Regions from separate parts of the Streptomyces sp. NPDC057445 genome, predicted to be linked through region 2. Evidence: riboswitches for the same ligand, from Rfam matches in the RefSeq annotation. Region 2 holds a riboswitch; the other holds the start of a gene.

Region 1 (6,522 bases), on a different contig from region 2:
ATCAACGCCGCACGGACGTTCATCTTCGACACCGGCCTCGCCCCGGCGGCGGCGGGCGCGGCCCTGGCGAGCCTGCGGCTGCTGCGCGGCGAGCCGGCCGTCGCGGACCGCGCCCGGGCCGTCGCCGCCACGCTGTACGAGCGGCTGACGGGCGCGGGGCTGACCGCGGCCCGCCCGGACGCCGCGGTCGTCTCCGTGCGGGCGCCGTCCCCGGAGGCCGCCGTGGGGTGGGCGGCGCAGTGCCGGGCCGAGGGGCTGGCCGTCGGCTGCTTCCGGCCGCCGTCCGTGCCCGACGGAATCTCACGGATCAGGCTGACGGCGCGGGCCGACCTCACGGATCAGCAGGTCGAGGAGGCCGTCGCGGTGGTCCTGACGACTGCTCCCTGAGCGACGGTCAGCGGGTCGCGGCGGCGCGCAGCCCGCGGACGAAGCCGGTCCACGCCTGGGGTGAGAAGCGCAGCGGCGGCCGCCGGACGTTCTTGGAGTCGCGCACGGCCAGCGCGCCGTCGGCGCAACGAGCCGTCTCGACGCAGTTGTTCATTCCCACGCTGCGGCTGCTGCGCCGCCACGGGGTGCAGATCTGGGTGCGTATGCGTGCGTGGTGAGCCGACATGGACGTGCCTTCCCTACGCGCCGTCACCGATCCCGGCGATGAGATCCAACGAGTCCTGGAGCGAGAGCGCATGAGCCTGCATGGTGCGGAAAGCGGCGCCGTACGCCTCGAGGTCTTCTTTGCGCTCCAGGTAGAGGCTACTCGTCAGATGGTCGAGAACAACAACATCCAGATCAGAAGTGGTCGGAAATGAGAAAATAACGAAAGGTCCCGTGAGGCCCGCATAACCTCCCGTGGAGAAGGGAAGCACCTGCAGCCGGACATGGGGCAACTGGGCCATCTCCCGCACCCGCGCCAGCTGTGCGCGCATCACCCGGGGGCCGCCCACCTGACGCCGCAGCACCGCCTCGTCGAGGACCGCGCTGAACCGGAGCGGACGGTCCGCATGCAGCACTTCCTGACGGGTGAGCCGCACCTCGACCAGTGAGTCCACGGTCGCGGCGGACACGCCGTCCAGCGCCGAACGGGTCACCGCCCGTGCGTAGTCCGGCGTCTGCAGCAGGCCGGGCACCACCGAGGTCTCCAGCGTCCGGGCGGCGCCCGCCTGGGACTCCAGACTGATGAAATCCCGGTACTGGGGCGGGATCACCCCGCGATAGGCGTGCCACCAGCCCGTGCCGCCGCCTCCGGCGGAGCCCGCAAGTGTCCCGAGGAGCTCGCGCAGCCGTGGATCCGTGATCCCGTAGGCGTCCAGCAGCCGCACCACATCGGCCGGTTTCACCCCGCTCGCCGCGGTCTCTATGCGGCTCACCTTCGACTGGTGCCACCCCACCAGCCGGGCGGCCTCCCGGCTGGTGAGGCCCACGCCGAGGCGCAACCTGCGCAACTCCTCACCGAGCTTGCGCCTGCGCACCGCTGGACCGTGCCGCATGTCTGCCGCCTCCTTCCGCCCGTCCGGCGAGCCGCCCGGCGGACCGTGGCCACCGCTGACGCAGCCATCAAGTGTGCGCCCAAATCCGTTCTCGCGTAGCAGAGTTCACCGCTTTGAGCGACAGATATATGCATATCTGGGTGGATGGCCGCCGACAGTGGCACCAACGGTGGCACTCTGGGGGCCAGCGCAGTCCGGGGCCGCTCCGGCGCATCACCCGCTATGTGCCGCCACGTGTCGTCATCCGGCCCTGGTGGGAAAGGGACAGCTCGCCATGGCAGATCACCAGGAAGCATCCGTCACTCTGCCGAGCGATCCCGCTTCGGTCTCCGCCGCGCGGAGATACGTCTCCGGTGTCCTCGCCGAATGGGGCCTGCCTGGAGAGGCGGAGACGGCGGACACCGTCCGGCTCATCGTCTCGGAGCTGGCCACCAACGCCGTACAGCACACCTTCGGACAGTCGCCGACCTTCACCGTCGACCTCCGGCTGGAGCGCGAGGAGCGGCTCAGCATCGGTGTCACCGACAGCCATCCGCGCTGGCCGCAGCGGCTGCCCGCGGCCGTTCAGCAGGACAACGGGCGGGGGATGGTGATCATCCGCTGGCTCACCGCCGAGCACGGCGGCCGGCTGTCCGTGATCCCCACCCCGGACGGTGGCAAGACCGTCCGGATCGCCCTGCCGTGGACGCCCGCTCCGGCGCCCGCAGCCGCGGCCGTTCCGGACTTGAACTGAAGCACCAGGGGCCCGGCGACCCGGCGCGGCGCGACCCTATCCGCCGGCCCGCGCGAACCCGGCCCGCAGCAGCGCCCGCAGCGAGCGGGCCGCCGGGCCGGACGCGTCGCCGAGGTGCGCCACGGAGATTGTGCGGCGGAAGGCCGGCGGCTCCAGATGGCGCACCCCGAGCGGACTGGACGCCATCGAAGCCACCATCTCCGGTACGACGGCGACCCCAAGGCCCGCGCTGACCAGCGCGCACACCAGCGCGTAGCCCGGCGACTCGCACACCACTGCCGGGGTCGCACCGGCCTTCGCCAGTGCGTCCTCCACACCCTTGCGCGACGGATGAGAGGGAGCGCTGCTGATCAGCGGCCGACCGGCCAGCTCTTCGACCCTCAGCCGTCCCGAGCCACCCGCCAGCAGCTGACCCGGCGCCGTCACGAGCACCAACTCCTCGACCAGCAGGGGCTCCAGACAGACCCCGGCGGGCAGCGGGAACGGTTCGGCCGGCTCGTACGCATGCGTCAGCGCCAGGTCCACCTCGCCCGAGGCGACCGCCGCGACCCCGTCCGGCGGTTCGTACTCGGCGACCGTCAGCTCCACGTCCGGATGGCTCCGCCGGAAGGAACTGAGCACCGGTGGCAGCAGATGGACGCCGGCCGTGGTGAAGGTGCCGACCCTCAGCCGTCCGCCGGACAGCCCGGCCAGCCGTGCCAGTTCATGGCGCGCCCGGTCCATCTCGTCCAGCACCCGGCGGGCATGTGCGGCCAGCACCTCACCGGCGGGCGTCAGCCGCGCCCCGCGATGGTGGCGCACCAGCAGCGCCGCCCCCGCCTCCCGCTCCAGCTTGGCCAGCTGCTGCGAGAGCGCGGGCGGGGTGAAGCCGAGCCGGGTCGCGGCCCGGGTGATCGAACCGGCCTCGGCGACCGCCACCAGGGCCGCCAGCCTCGTCGGGTCGTACATGGGCGCCCCTTAAGCGTTCCTTCAGGCAGACCTAGAAGATTCCAAATACACACTAAGGGCGCCCATGGTCCAGGCTGGGTCCATGGACGCACAGCTGATCGCCTTCATCGGGGTCGCCGCGGGCATGGTCGCCATGCCGGGCGCCGACTTCGCCGTCGTCGTACGGAGGGCGCTGGGATCCCGCGCCGACGGTGTCGCGGCGGCCCTGGGGGTCGCCGGAGGGCTGCTCGTCCACACCGCGCTCGCCGTCGCCGGACTCGCCGCGTTGCTGGCGGCGGTGCCGGTGCTCTACCGGACGCTGGAGATCGCGGGCGGTGCGTACATCCTTTACCTCGGTGTCCAGGCGCTGCGCAGCGCGCTCGGGCCGCTGCCGGCGTCAGGGCCGGAGCGGGCGTCAGGGCCGGAGCGCGAGGAGCCTGTGACCGGCGCCGGGACCGTGCGCAGTCTGCGTCAGGGTTTCCTGACCAATGTGCTCAACCCCAAGGCGCCCGTGCTCTTCCTCAGCCTGCTGCCGCAGTTCGTACCGGACGGCGCCGCTGTGCTGCCCCGCACCCTGCTGCTGGCCACCATCGTCGTCGTACTCGCACTCGTCTGGTTCCCGCTGGTGGCGTTGCTGGTGGACCGGCTGGGTCGGTGGCTGCGCCGGCCGCGCCCCGCGCGTGCCGTCGAGGGTGTCAGCGGCGGGGCTCTCACCGTCCTCGGTCTGACGCTGGTGACCGCTCCTCTCGCTCAGTGATCCTCCGGCCGAGGGCCCAGGGCAGTGCGCCCCACAGTCCGGCGCAGACGATCAGGGTCACCGCGGCGGCGACAACTCCCTCGGGGGTGCCGTGCACGACATCGACGACGAGCAGCACCGCCGAGGTCAGCGCCAGGGCGAGCACCGCCATGCCGACGCCCGCCAGCCGGGAGGAGACCGAGACGATCTCCTTCTTGGCACCCTTGCGGAACAGGCCACGGTGCACCGCCGCCGGTGCGGTGAACAGCGCCGCGGCCACCACGGCCAGCATCAGCGTCGTCACATACGTGCCGCGCTGGAACGAGTCGAGTGACGGGAACCTGGCCGTGAACGCGAGGGTCAGCAGAAAGGCGAACAGGATCTGTACGCCGGTCTGGACGACCCGCAGCTCCTGGAGCAGCTCGGCGAAATTGCGGTCGGCCCGCTCCAGCTCGGATTCGTCCCGTGGGGCACGGACATGGTCGTCGGGCATATATGACGATTAGCCCATTCTCGACGGAACATGCACCCGATTGGGCCGGTCGGCTGATCCTTCGGCTACGGGCCCGGTGGGGCCGGCGCGAGTGCCCCGACGGGGCCCGGCGCGCCGGCGACCGCGTCCGGCTGTCAGCCCACGCGCCCGTACTTGACGCTCCTGGACCAGATCTTGCTCAGTTTCACGACGGATCCGGTCTTGGGGGAGTGCCAGATCTTTCCGTGACCCGCGTAGATCCCTACGTGGTAGACGCTTCCGCGGTGATGGAAGAACACCAGGTCGCCCACTTGCCGGCTGGATGCGGAGATGTGGCGGGTGCGGTTGTACTGGCCCTGTGCCGTGCGCGGCAGGCGCTTGCCCGCCCTCTTGAACGAGTAGAGGGTGAGTCCGGAGCAGTCGAACCGGTAGGGGCCCGTGGCCCCGTACCGGTACGGGGCGCCCTTCTTCGACGCGGCCACCTTGAGGGCCTTCGAGGCGTGAGCCGAGGCGGCCTGGGCCTCGGGTGCGCCGCCCGGAACGATCAGGGAGCCGCCGACGGCGGCGAGAGTGATGGCCGAGACGGCACCCGTCCGCGAGAGCAGGGACGGACTGTGTGTCTGCGCAGTCATGCGCAACCCTTCGTCAGCCGCCTGTGAAGGATGACCTGTCGGGTTCGGGCCAACGAAGATGCCCGGCCGCGCAAGCGGCTTCACCCCAAGGTCCGGCCGTGTCGGCGGCCGGGCCGTACTGCGTGGGTCCTCCACTCCTGCCGAAGCACTGATGTCGACCAGGCATCCGGTGCGGCGGCAGGACTCGGCGTCCGCCCGGACCGCCCCGCCGCGGTGGCGGGGGCTTGTCGTCCCTGGGATCTTGACGCACGCGCTGCCGGATTTCCGAGTTGAAACGACGTTTTGTGAGGCTCCTCACCACTCATCCATTCAGGTGGATAGGACCATTTGGCCGACTCCGGGTGGCCGCACGACGAGGGCCGTACCAGCGGCGGAACAACCCATTGCGCCGGATGGCTCATCAAACTGCGCAACTCGCACGGCTCTTGTGCCGGAGCCGTCGCTCCACCGGTTGGGCGACACCCACTCGTACGCCTGTGCCGTGTCGTGGAGTGTCCTGCGCGGCCTCACGGACGCCGAGTCAACTGTCGGATTCGGGCGGAACGGTGATTCGCGCCGCCCTCCGCTCCCCGTCCAGCACCCGCAGCGCGCGGGTCAGTGTGCGCGCGTGCAGCTCGCTCTCTCCGCGCGCGTGCATCAGCGCCAGGGCGTCCCGGAGGGCGATCGCCCGCGCGGCGAGTGCCTGCGCGGCGCGGAGAGCGCCGTACGTGTGGATGCCTCTGGCCGGGTTGATACGGCCCAGCTGGTCGACGACTTCGAGATATCGGTCGATGAACTCGCTCTCGGCGCGCGTCAGTGCGGGGAGCGGCGGCAGCTCCGGGGGCAGCACGGGGCTCACCGGGCCCCGTACGAAGCGACCGACGACTTGCGGCTCCTGATGATGTGGTCGACGAGGCCGTACTCCTTGGCGGCGGCGGCATCGAACACGGTGTCCCGCTCGATGTCGGCGCAGATGCGCTCTGTGCTCCGGCCCGTGTGGCGCACCAGCATGGCGGCGACTTGCTCGCGCAGCCTCAGCAACTCCCGCGCCTGGATGTCCAGATCGGTCGGCTGCCCCTGCACGGGCTCGTGCAGCGCGGGCTGCTGCACGACCACCCGCGCGCCCGGCAGGGCCATGCGCTTGCCGGGCGTACCGGCCGCGAGGAGCACCGCGGCCGTGGAGGCGGCCTGGCCCAGACAGGTGGTCGCCACGTCGCAGGTCACCACCTGCATCGTGTCGTAGATCGACGTCATCGCGCTGATGGGGCCGCCGGGGGAGTTGATGTAGAGGCTGATGTCCTGGTCGGGGGCGGCGTACTCGAGATAGAGGAACTGGGCGACGACGTCGTTGGCCGATGTCTCGTCGACCGGTGTGCCGAGGAAGATGATCCGCTCCTCCAGCAGCTTCGAGTAGGGATCGAGCGTGCGGAGTCCGGAGCTGGTGTGCTCGGCGAGCTCCGGCAGGACGTATCGGGCGGAAGAACGGTCCATCTGGTGTACCTCTCCTCGTGCGGAGCCACGGCAGCCTCTGTAAAAAATGTACAGGACGTACAGGTCGT
Region 2 (6,522 bases):
ATCCAGCGTCAGACGGACGGCCCCGTCCTCGAAGCTGCGCTTCTGCGTGTAGCCGGCATCGGTGAAGACCTTGATCATCTTGCTGTTCGCGGGCAGCACCTCGGCCGCGAACCGCCTGATGCCGCGCTCGCGCGCGACGGCCGTGACGTGTTCGAGCAGCGCCGAGGCGACACCCCGCCCCTGGTGTGCGTCCTGCACCAGGAACGCGACCTCCGCCTCGTCGGCGGGTGCGGAAGCGGGCATTCCGGTGGCATCGATCCGGTCGTAGCGCACGGTCGCGATGAACTCGCCCCCCACCGTGGCCGCAAGGCCCACCCGGTCCACGTAGTCGTGGTGGGTGAACCGGTGCACGTCCTTCGCGGAGAGCCGGGGGTACGGGGCGAAGAAGCGGTAGTACTTGGACTCGTCCGAGACCTGCTCGTAGAAGCTGACGAGCCGGTCCGCGTCATCGGTGGTGATGGGCCTGATGCGCGCGGTCCCACCGTCGCGCAGCACCACGTCGGCTTCCCAGTGGTCGGGGTACGCGTGGTCCGACGGGGTCTGCATGGGCCAAGACTACGGCCCGGGCACGGGTCGCGAAGGCGGAAGCGCGGGTGCAGTCTGGGGGCACCCCCGGGCAGCCGGACGGGCCCGCCGCCGGGAGCGACCGACGGCCGGGACACGGACGGAAGGCCGGTCGCGACCACTCTCACGCACATGAGAGACTGGTCTAGACAACTACTGAGGACTCGAAGGGCATCACCATGGCTGAGCGCCGCGTCAATGTCGGCTGGGCCGAGGGCCTCCACGCCCGCCCCGCCTCCATCTTCGTCCGTGCCGCCACGGCCTCCGGCATCCCCGTGACGATCGCCAAGGCCGACGGCAACCCCGTCAACGCCGCATCGATGCTCGCAGTGCTCGGTCTGGGCGCGGAGGGCGGCGAGGAGATCGTGCTCGCTTCGGACGCCGACGGCGCCGACGCCGCCCTCGACCGTCTGGCCAAGCTTGTCGCCGAAGGCCTCGAGGAGCTTCCCGAGACCGTCTGAGCGGGACAGCCCGTCCGGACCGGAAACCCGCCCATAAACAAGGGGATCGGGAAACCGGCGGAAAGCAACCCGGAAACCCGGTCGAAAGACAATTCACACGACGGAGCCGTGGAACCGGTAATTACTGGTTCCACGGCTCCGCTGTTTCGAGCGGTCGCTATTTGTATACGGCGCTTTTGTTAATGGCGGACGCTCGCCGTGTTTACGGTATGTTGCGAAGTCCTCACGGCCTCCGGCAGCGCGGTCCGCAGCCGGTGCGCCCCCGTCGTCCGCTCCGCGTGCAACGCGGTGAGCGCCCGTGCCCGTTCCGCGTCGCCGCGTGCCACCGCGTCCACGATCGCACCGTGCTCGCCCCAGGCCTCCACGGGCCGGGCGGGCTGCTCGACCGCGTACATCCAGGCGATCTTGTGCCGGAGCTGGGTGAGCAGCGCGATGAGGCCGGGGCTGCCGGAGGCCTGGGCCAGGGTCTCGTGGAACCAGCTTCCCAGCGAGCGCAGATCCTCGCCCTGGCCCCTGCGGGCCCGCTCCTGACCCAGCCTGACCAGGCCGCGCAGCACTTTGAGATGGGCCTCCGTGCGCCGTTGCGCGGCCCGCGCCGCACCCAGCGGCTCCAGCAGCATCCTGATCTCCAGGAGGTCTGCCGCCTCCTGCTCGGTGGGCTCGGCGACGCACGCGCCGGCGTGCCGGCGGGTGACGACGAAACCCTCCGACTCCAGGGTGCGCAGCGCCTCGCGCACAGGGACGCGTGAGACACCGTAGCGGCGCGCCAACTGCTCCTCGGCCAGCCGGCTGCCGCGCTCGAAGACACCGGAGACGATGTCGTCGCGGATAGCCGTGCATACCGAGCGCGCAGGAATGCGCATACCGAACCTCCGCCTTTAATCCGCGCGAAACCCAGTCGAGCGACGTCTGTTCGGTGACTCTATTGCAATGGGCCGCAATTTCCGATGGGGTACGGCAATACCTGCATATCTTTTGGCCTGAACATTCCGAAGGCCCCGGCCGGTCCTGAGGACCGGGCCGGGGCCTTCGCGCCGCACGCGGGGCGTCAGACCTTGACGCCGTGGCCGCGCAGATACGCGACCGGGTCGATGTCGGAGCCGTAGTCGGGGCTCGTACGGGCCTCGAAGTGGAGGTGCGGGCCGCTCGAGTTGCCGGTCGAGCCGGACAGGGCGATCTGCTGGCCCGGGGTGACCCGCTGGCCCACCGAGACACCGATGGACGACAGATGGCCGTACTGGGTGTACGTGCCGTCGTTCATCTTGATCACGATGTTGTTGCCGTAGGCGCCGCCCCAGCCGGCCTCAACGACCGTGCCCATGCCCACGGCGACGACCGGGGTGCCGGACGCGGCGTGGAAGTCGACGCCGGTGTGGCTGCCGGAGGACCAGAGCGCGCCGCCGGCGTGGTAGCTGGTGCTGACGTACGAGCCGGTGACCGGAAGGGTGTAGGAGAGCAGCCGCTTGCGCTCGGCCGCACGGGCGGCGCGCTCCTTGGCCTCGTGGGCGGCCTTGGCCCGGGCTTCCGCCTTACGCTTCGCCTCGGCCTCGGCCTTCGCCTGGGCGGCGATCAGCTCGGCCTCCCGCTGCTGGGCGTCGGCCTGGGCGTCGATCTGCTCGGCGAGGGTGTCGGCGGCGATGATCTGACCCAGGCCGGTGTCCTCGAGGGAGGACGCGGTGTCCGTGTCGGCGGCGAGCGCCGGGGAGGCAAGGGTTCCGATGACGCCGGTGGTGGCGAGGGCCGCGGCTCCCGCGATGCCGGCACGCTTGCGCGAAAGCCGGCTCGGACCACGATGCTTCCCGGTGGCACGGGTGAACGCCATGTAGTGGCTGATCCTTTCCTTCCTTCTCGCCTACCGGGTTAGCTGACGGGTTCGGAGCAGGAAGGTCTCCTACGGGCCCCTCCGCAACGGGACGAAGGCGTCCGATTCACCCCAGGGGACACATGGGTCCCCGGCTCCCCAGGCTCGCGCCCGACGGGGACTCGGCGATGGCTGTCCGATGCCGCGGGTGCGGCTGGTGCAACTGGCGGACAGCGCAGATGACGCTAAGCGGGCCATCTTTCAATCACCAAACAGACACGCGTATTTGTAGCGCACGCCACAGGTCAGACAGGCAGCCTCTCCAACAAAGCGGACATACGGGAGGGCCCCGTTGACACTCGGTCAACAGGGCCCTCCCGGGTCACTTCAGGCCATGGCCGGTCAATCAGCCGGTGACAACCGTCACTTCACCGATGCCGAGAGCCTTGACCGGCTCCTCGATCTGCGAGGCGTCCCCCACCAGGACCGTGACGAGGCGGTCCACCGGGAAGGCGTTGACGACCGCCGCCGTCGCCTCGACGGTGCCGGTCCCGGCCAGCCGCGCGTACAGCCGGGCCTGGAAGTCGTCCGGGAGACCCTGCTCGACCTGGTCGGCCAGCGTGCCCGCGACCGACGCCGCGGTCTCGTACTTCAGCGGGGCCACGCCCACGAGGTTCTGCACGGCGACATCGCGCTCGGCGTCCGTCAGACCCTCCGCGGCGAGCGTGCGCAGCACCTTCCAGAGGTCGTCCAGGGCCGGGCCCGTGTGCGGGGTGTCGACGGAGCCGCTGATGGCGATCGTGGACGCGCCCGTGGCCCCTCCGGGGACGGCCGGGGCGACCGACCGCAGCACCTGGGCGAAGGCCCTGACCCCGTAGGTGTAGCCCTTCTCCTCCCGCAGGACGCGGTCCAGCCGGGAGGTGAGGGTGCCGCCGAGGCAGTACGTGCCGAGAACCTGGGCCGCCCAGACGCTGTCGTGGCGGTCCGGGCCGATGCGGCCGATGAGCAGCTGCGTCTGCACCGCGCCGGGTCGGTCGACGATGACGACACGGCCCGTGTCGTCGGCGGTGATCGGCGGCATGGGACGGGGCTCGGCCGCGCCGCCGGTCCAGTCGCCGAGGGTGTCGGCGAGCACGGCGTCGAGATCGACGTCCGTGAGGTCGCCGACGATCACGGCGGTCGCGGAGGCGGGACGGACATGCGCCTCGTAGAAGGCTCTTACGGCCGCGGAGTCGATGCGCTCCACCGTCTCCTCGCTGCCCTGGCGGGGCCGGGACATCCGGGAGGAGACGGGGAAGAGCTGCCGGGAGAGCTCCTTGGCGGCGCGACGGGCCGGGTTCGCCGTCTCGTGCGGGATCTCGTCCAGCCGGTTCCGTACGAGCCGCTCGACCTCGCTGTCGGCGAACAGCGGCGCCCGCAGGGCCTCTGCGAGCAGGCCGAGTGCCTTGGGGAGACGGGAGACCGGTACTTCGAGGGAGACACGGACGCCGGGGTGGTCGGCATGCGAGTCGAGGGTGGCGCCGCACCTCTCCAGCTCGGCGGCGAACTCCTCCGCCGTGTGCTTGTCGGTGCCCTCGGAGAGCGCCCGCGCCATGATCGTGGCGACGCCGTCCAGCCCCTCGGGCTCGGCGTCCAGCGGGGCGTCGAGGAAGATCTCGACGGCCACGACCTGCTGGCCGGGGCGGTGGCAGCGCAGGACGGTCAGTCCGTTGTCAAGGGTGCCCCGGCCGGGGGCCGGGAAGGCCCAGGGCCTGGCCTCGCCGGGGCCCGGCTGCGGGTGGAAGTCCATGGTCACGGCAGCGTCGGTCACTGTGCGGCTCCCTCTGTGTCCTCTGCGTCGTCGTCCTCTGTGGCCCCGGCGGGCTCGTACACCAGCACCGCACGGTTGTCCGGGCGCAGCCGGGCCTGGGCGACGGCCTGCACCTCTTCTGCGGTGACGTCGAGGACCCGCGACACGGCGCTGAACGCCAGCTGCGGGTCGCCGAACAGCACCGCGTACCGGCACAGTTCGTCGGCTCGGCCCGCGACCGTGCCGAGCCGGTCCAGCCACTCGCGCTCCAGCTGGGCCTGGGCACGCTCCATCTCCTCGGGCGTGGGGCCCTCGGCGGCGAACCGCTCCAGCTCGTCGTCGACGGCAGCCTCGATGTCGGGGACCTCGACCCCGCCGGACGTCTTCACGTCCAGCCAGCCGAGCGAGGGGGCCCCGGCGAGCCGCAGCAGGCCGAAGCCGGCGGCGACGGCCGTACGGTCGTGGCGCACCAGTCGGTTGTGCAGCCGGGACGACTCTCCGCCGCCCAGGACGGTGAGCGCCAGGTCGGCGGCGTCGCACTCGCGCGTGCCATCGTGCGGCAGCCGGTAGGCGGCCATCAGGGCGCGGGCGGGCACCTCCTCGACGATCTCCTCGCGCAGCTGCTCGCCGATGATGTCCGGCAGGGAACCGTCGCGCGGCGGCTGCTTGCCGTCGTGGGTCGGGATGGAGCCGAAGTACTTCTCGATCCAGGCCAGGGTCTGCTCCGGATCGATGTCCCCGACGACCGACAGCACCGCGTTGTTCGGCGCGTAGTAGGTGCGGAAGAAGTTCCGGGCGTCCTCGAGGGTCGCCGCGTCCAGGTCGGCCATGGACCCGATCGGGGTGTGGTGGTACGGATGGCCCTCGGGGTAGGCGAGGGCGGTCAGCTTCTCGAAGGCCGTGCCGTACGGAACGTTGTCGTAGCGCTGACGGCGCTCGTTCTTGACGACGTCCCGCTGGTTCTCCATCGACTCGTCGTCGAGCGCGGTGAGCAGCGAGCCCATGCGGTCGGCCTCCAGCCAGAGCGCGAGCTCCAGCTGGTGGGTGGGCATGGTCTCGAAGTAGTTGGTGCGCTCGAAACTGGTCGTGCCGTTGAGCGAGCCGCCGGCCCCCTGCACCAGCTCGAAGTGACCGTTGCCCGGCACCTGCGCGGAGCCCTGGAACATCAGGTGCTCGAAGAGGTGAGCCAGGCCGGTGCGCCCCTCGACCTCGTGGCGTGAGCCGACGTCGTACCAGAGGCAGACCGCGGCGACCGGGGTCAGGTGGTCCTCGGAGAGCACCACCCGCAGACCGTTGGCCAGGCGATGCTCGGTTGCTGTCAGGCCGCCGGAGCCGGCCTGCGCTGTGGCCGTGTGACCCATGGGCATGTAGTCCCTTCGATCGCGTTTTGAGTGTCCTGCCACTGTATGCAAGCGTGCCGACGCCTGGCGAAGTTCCCGGCGCTTCCGCGCGGGGTGCGGGCCCGCTGTTCCGGGTCGCGGTCGGCGTTGTCAGCGGGACGGTCCACAATGGTCGGCGTCAGATCCCGTTCAAGGTTCATGTTGGTGAAGGAGCCGCAGCAGCGATGGCCCGCCGCAGCACGAAGACGCCGCCGCCCGACGACTTCGAGGAGAGGATCCTCGACATCGACGTCGTCGACGAAATGCAGGGCTCCTTCCTCGAGTATGCGTACTCGGTGATCTACTCCCGGGCCCTGCCGGACGCCCGGGACGGGATGAAGCCCGTACACCGCCGGATCGTTTACCAGATGAACGAGATGGGCCTGCGCCCCGACCGCGGCTATGTGAAGTGCGCCCGCGTCGTCGGCGAGGTCATGGGCAAGCTCCACCCGCACGGTGACGCGTCGATCTACGACGCCCTGGTGCGTATGGCACAGCCCTTCTCGATGCGTCTGCCGCTGGTCGACG

What was found. Region 2 has a riboswitch for cyclic di-AMP ahead of ACFU5O_RS33860 (M23 family metallopeptidase). Riboswitches for the same ligand answer to the same signal wherever they lie in the genome.
Region 1: another riboswitch for cyclic di-AMP. It lies ahead of ACFU5O_RS24020 (C40 family peptidase); the one in region 2 lies ahead of ACFU5O_RS33860 (M23 family metallopeptidase).

Annotation. Positions count from the first base shown of each region.
Region 1 covers NZ_JBHVDH010000012.1:82,447-88,968, reverse strand. Annotated here, with positions in the region: gene ACFU5O_RS24055 (8-amino-7-oxononanoate synthase) at 1-387, shown strand, start outside; gene ACFU5O_RS24050 (DUF397 domain-containing protein) at 395-613, opposite strand; gene ACFU5O_RS24045 (helix-turn-helix domain-containing protein) at 627-1,484, opposite strand; gene ACFU5O_RS24040 (ATP-binding protein) at 1,759-2,217, shown strand; gene ACFU5O_RS24035 (LysR family transcriptional regulator) at 2,254-3,165, opposite strand; gene ACFU5O_RS24030 (LysE family translocator) at 3,248-3,901, shown strand; gene ACFU5O_RS24025 (DUF6328 family protein) at 3,855-4,373, opposite strand; gene ACFU5O_RS24020 (C40 family peptidase) at 4,508-4,984, opposite strand; cyclic di-AMP (ydaO/yuaA leader) riboswitch at 4,987-5,142, opposite strand; gene ACFU5O_RS24015 (hypothetical protein) at 5,505-5,813, opposite strand; gene ACFU5O_RS24010 (ATP-dependent Clp protease proteolytic subunit) at 5,819-6,454, opposite strand.
Region 2 covers NZ_JBHVDH010000028.1:15,330-21,851, forward strand. Annotated here, with positions in the region: gene ACFU5O_RS33845 (GNAT family N-acetyltransferase) at 1-546, opposite strand, end outside; gene ACFU5O_RS33850 (HPr family phosphocarrier protein) at 744-1,025, shown strand; gene ACFU5O_RS33855 (GntR family transcriptional regulator) at 1,205-1,888, opposite strand; gene ACFU5O_RS33860 (M23 family metallopeptidase) at 2,074-2,847, opposite strand; cyclic di-AMP (ydaO/yuaA leader) riboswitch at 2,860-3,024, opposite strand; gene ACFU5O_RS33865 (M16 family metallopeptidase) at 3,233-4,615, opposite strand; gene ACFU5O_RS33870 (M16 family metallopeptidase) at 4,633-5,976, opposite strand; gene ACFU5O_RS33875 (DNA topoisomerase (ATP-hydrolyzing) subunit A) at 6,180-6,522, shown strand, end outside.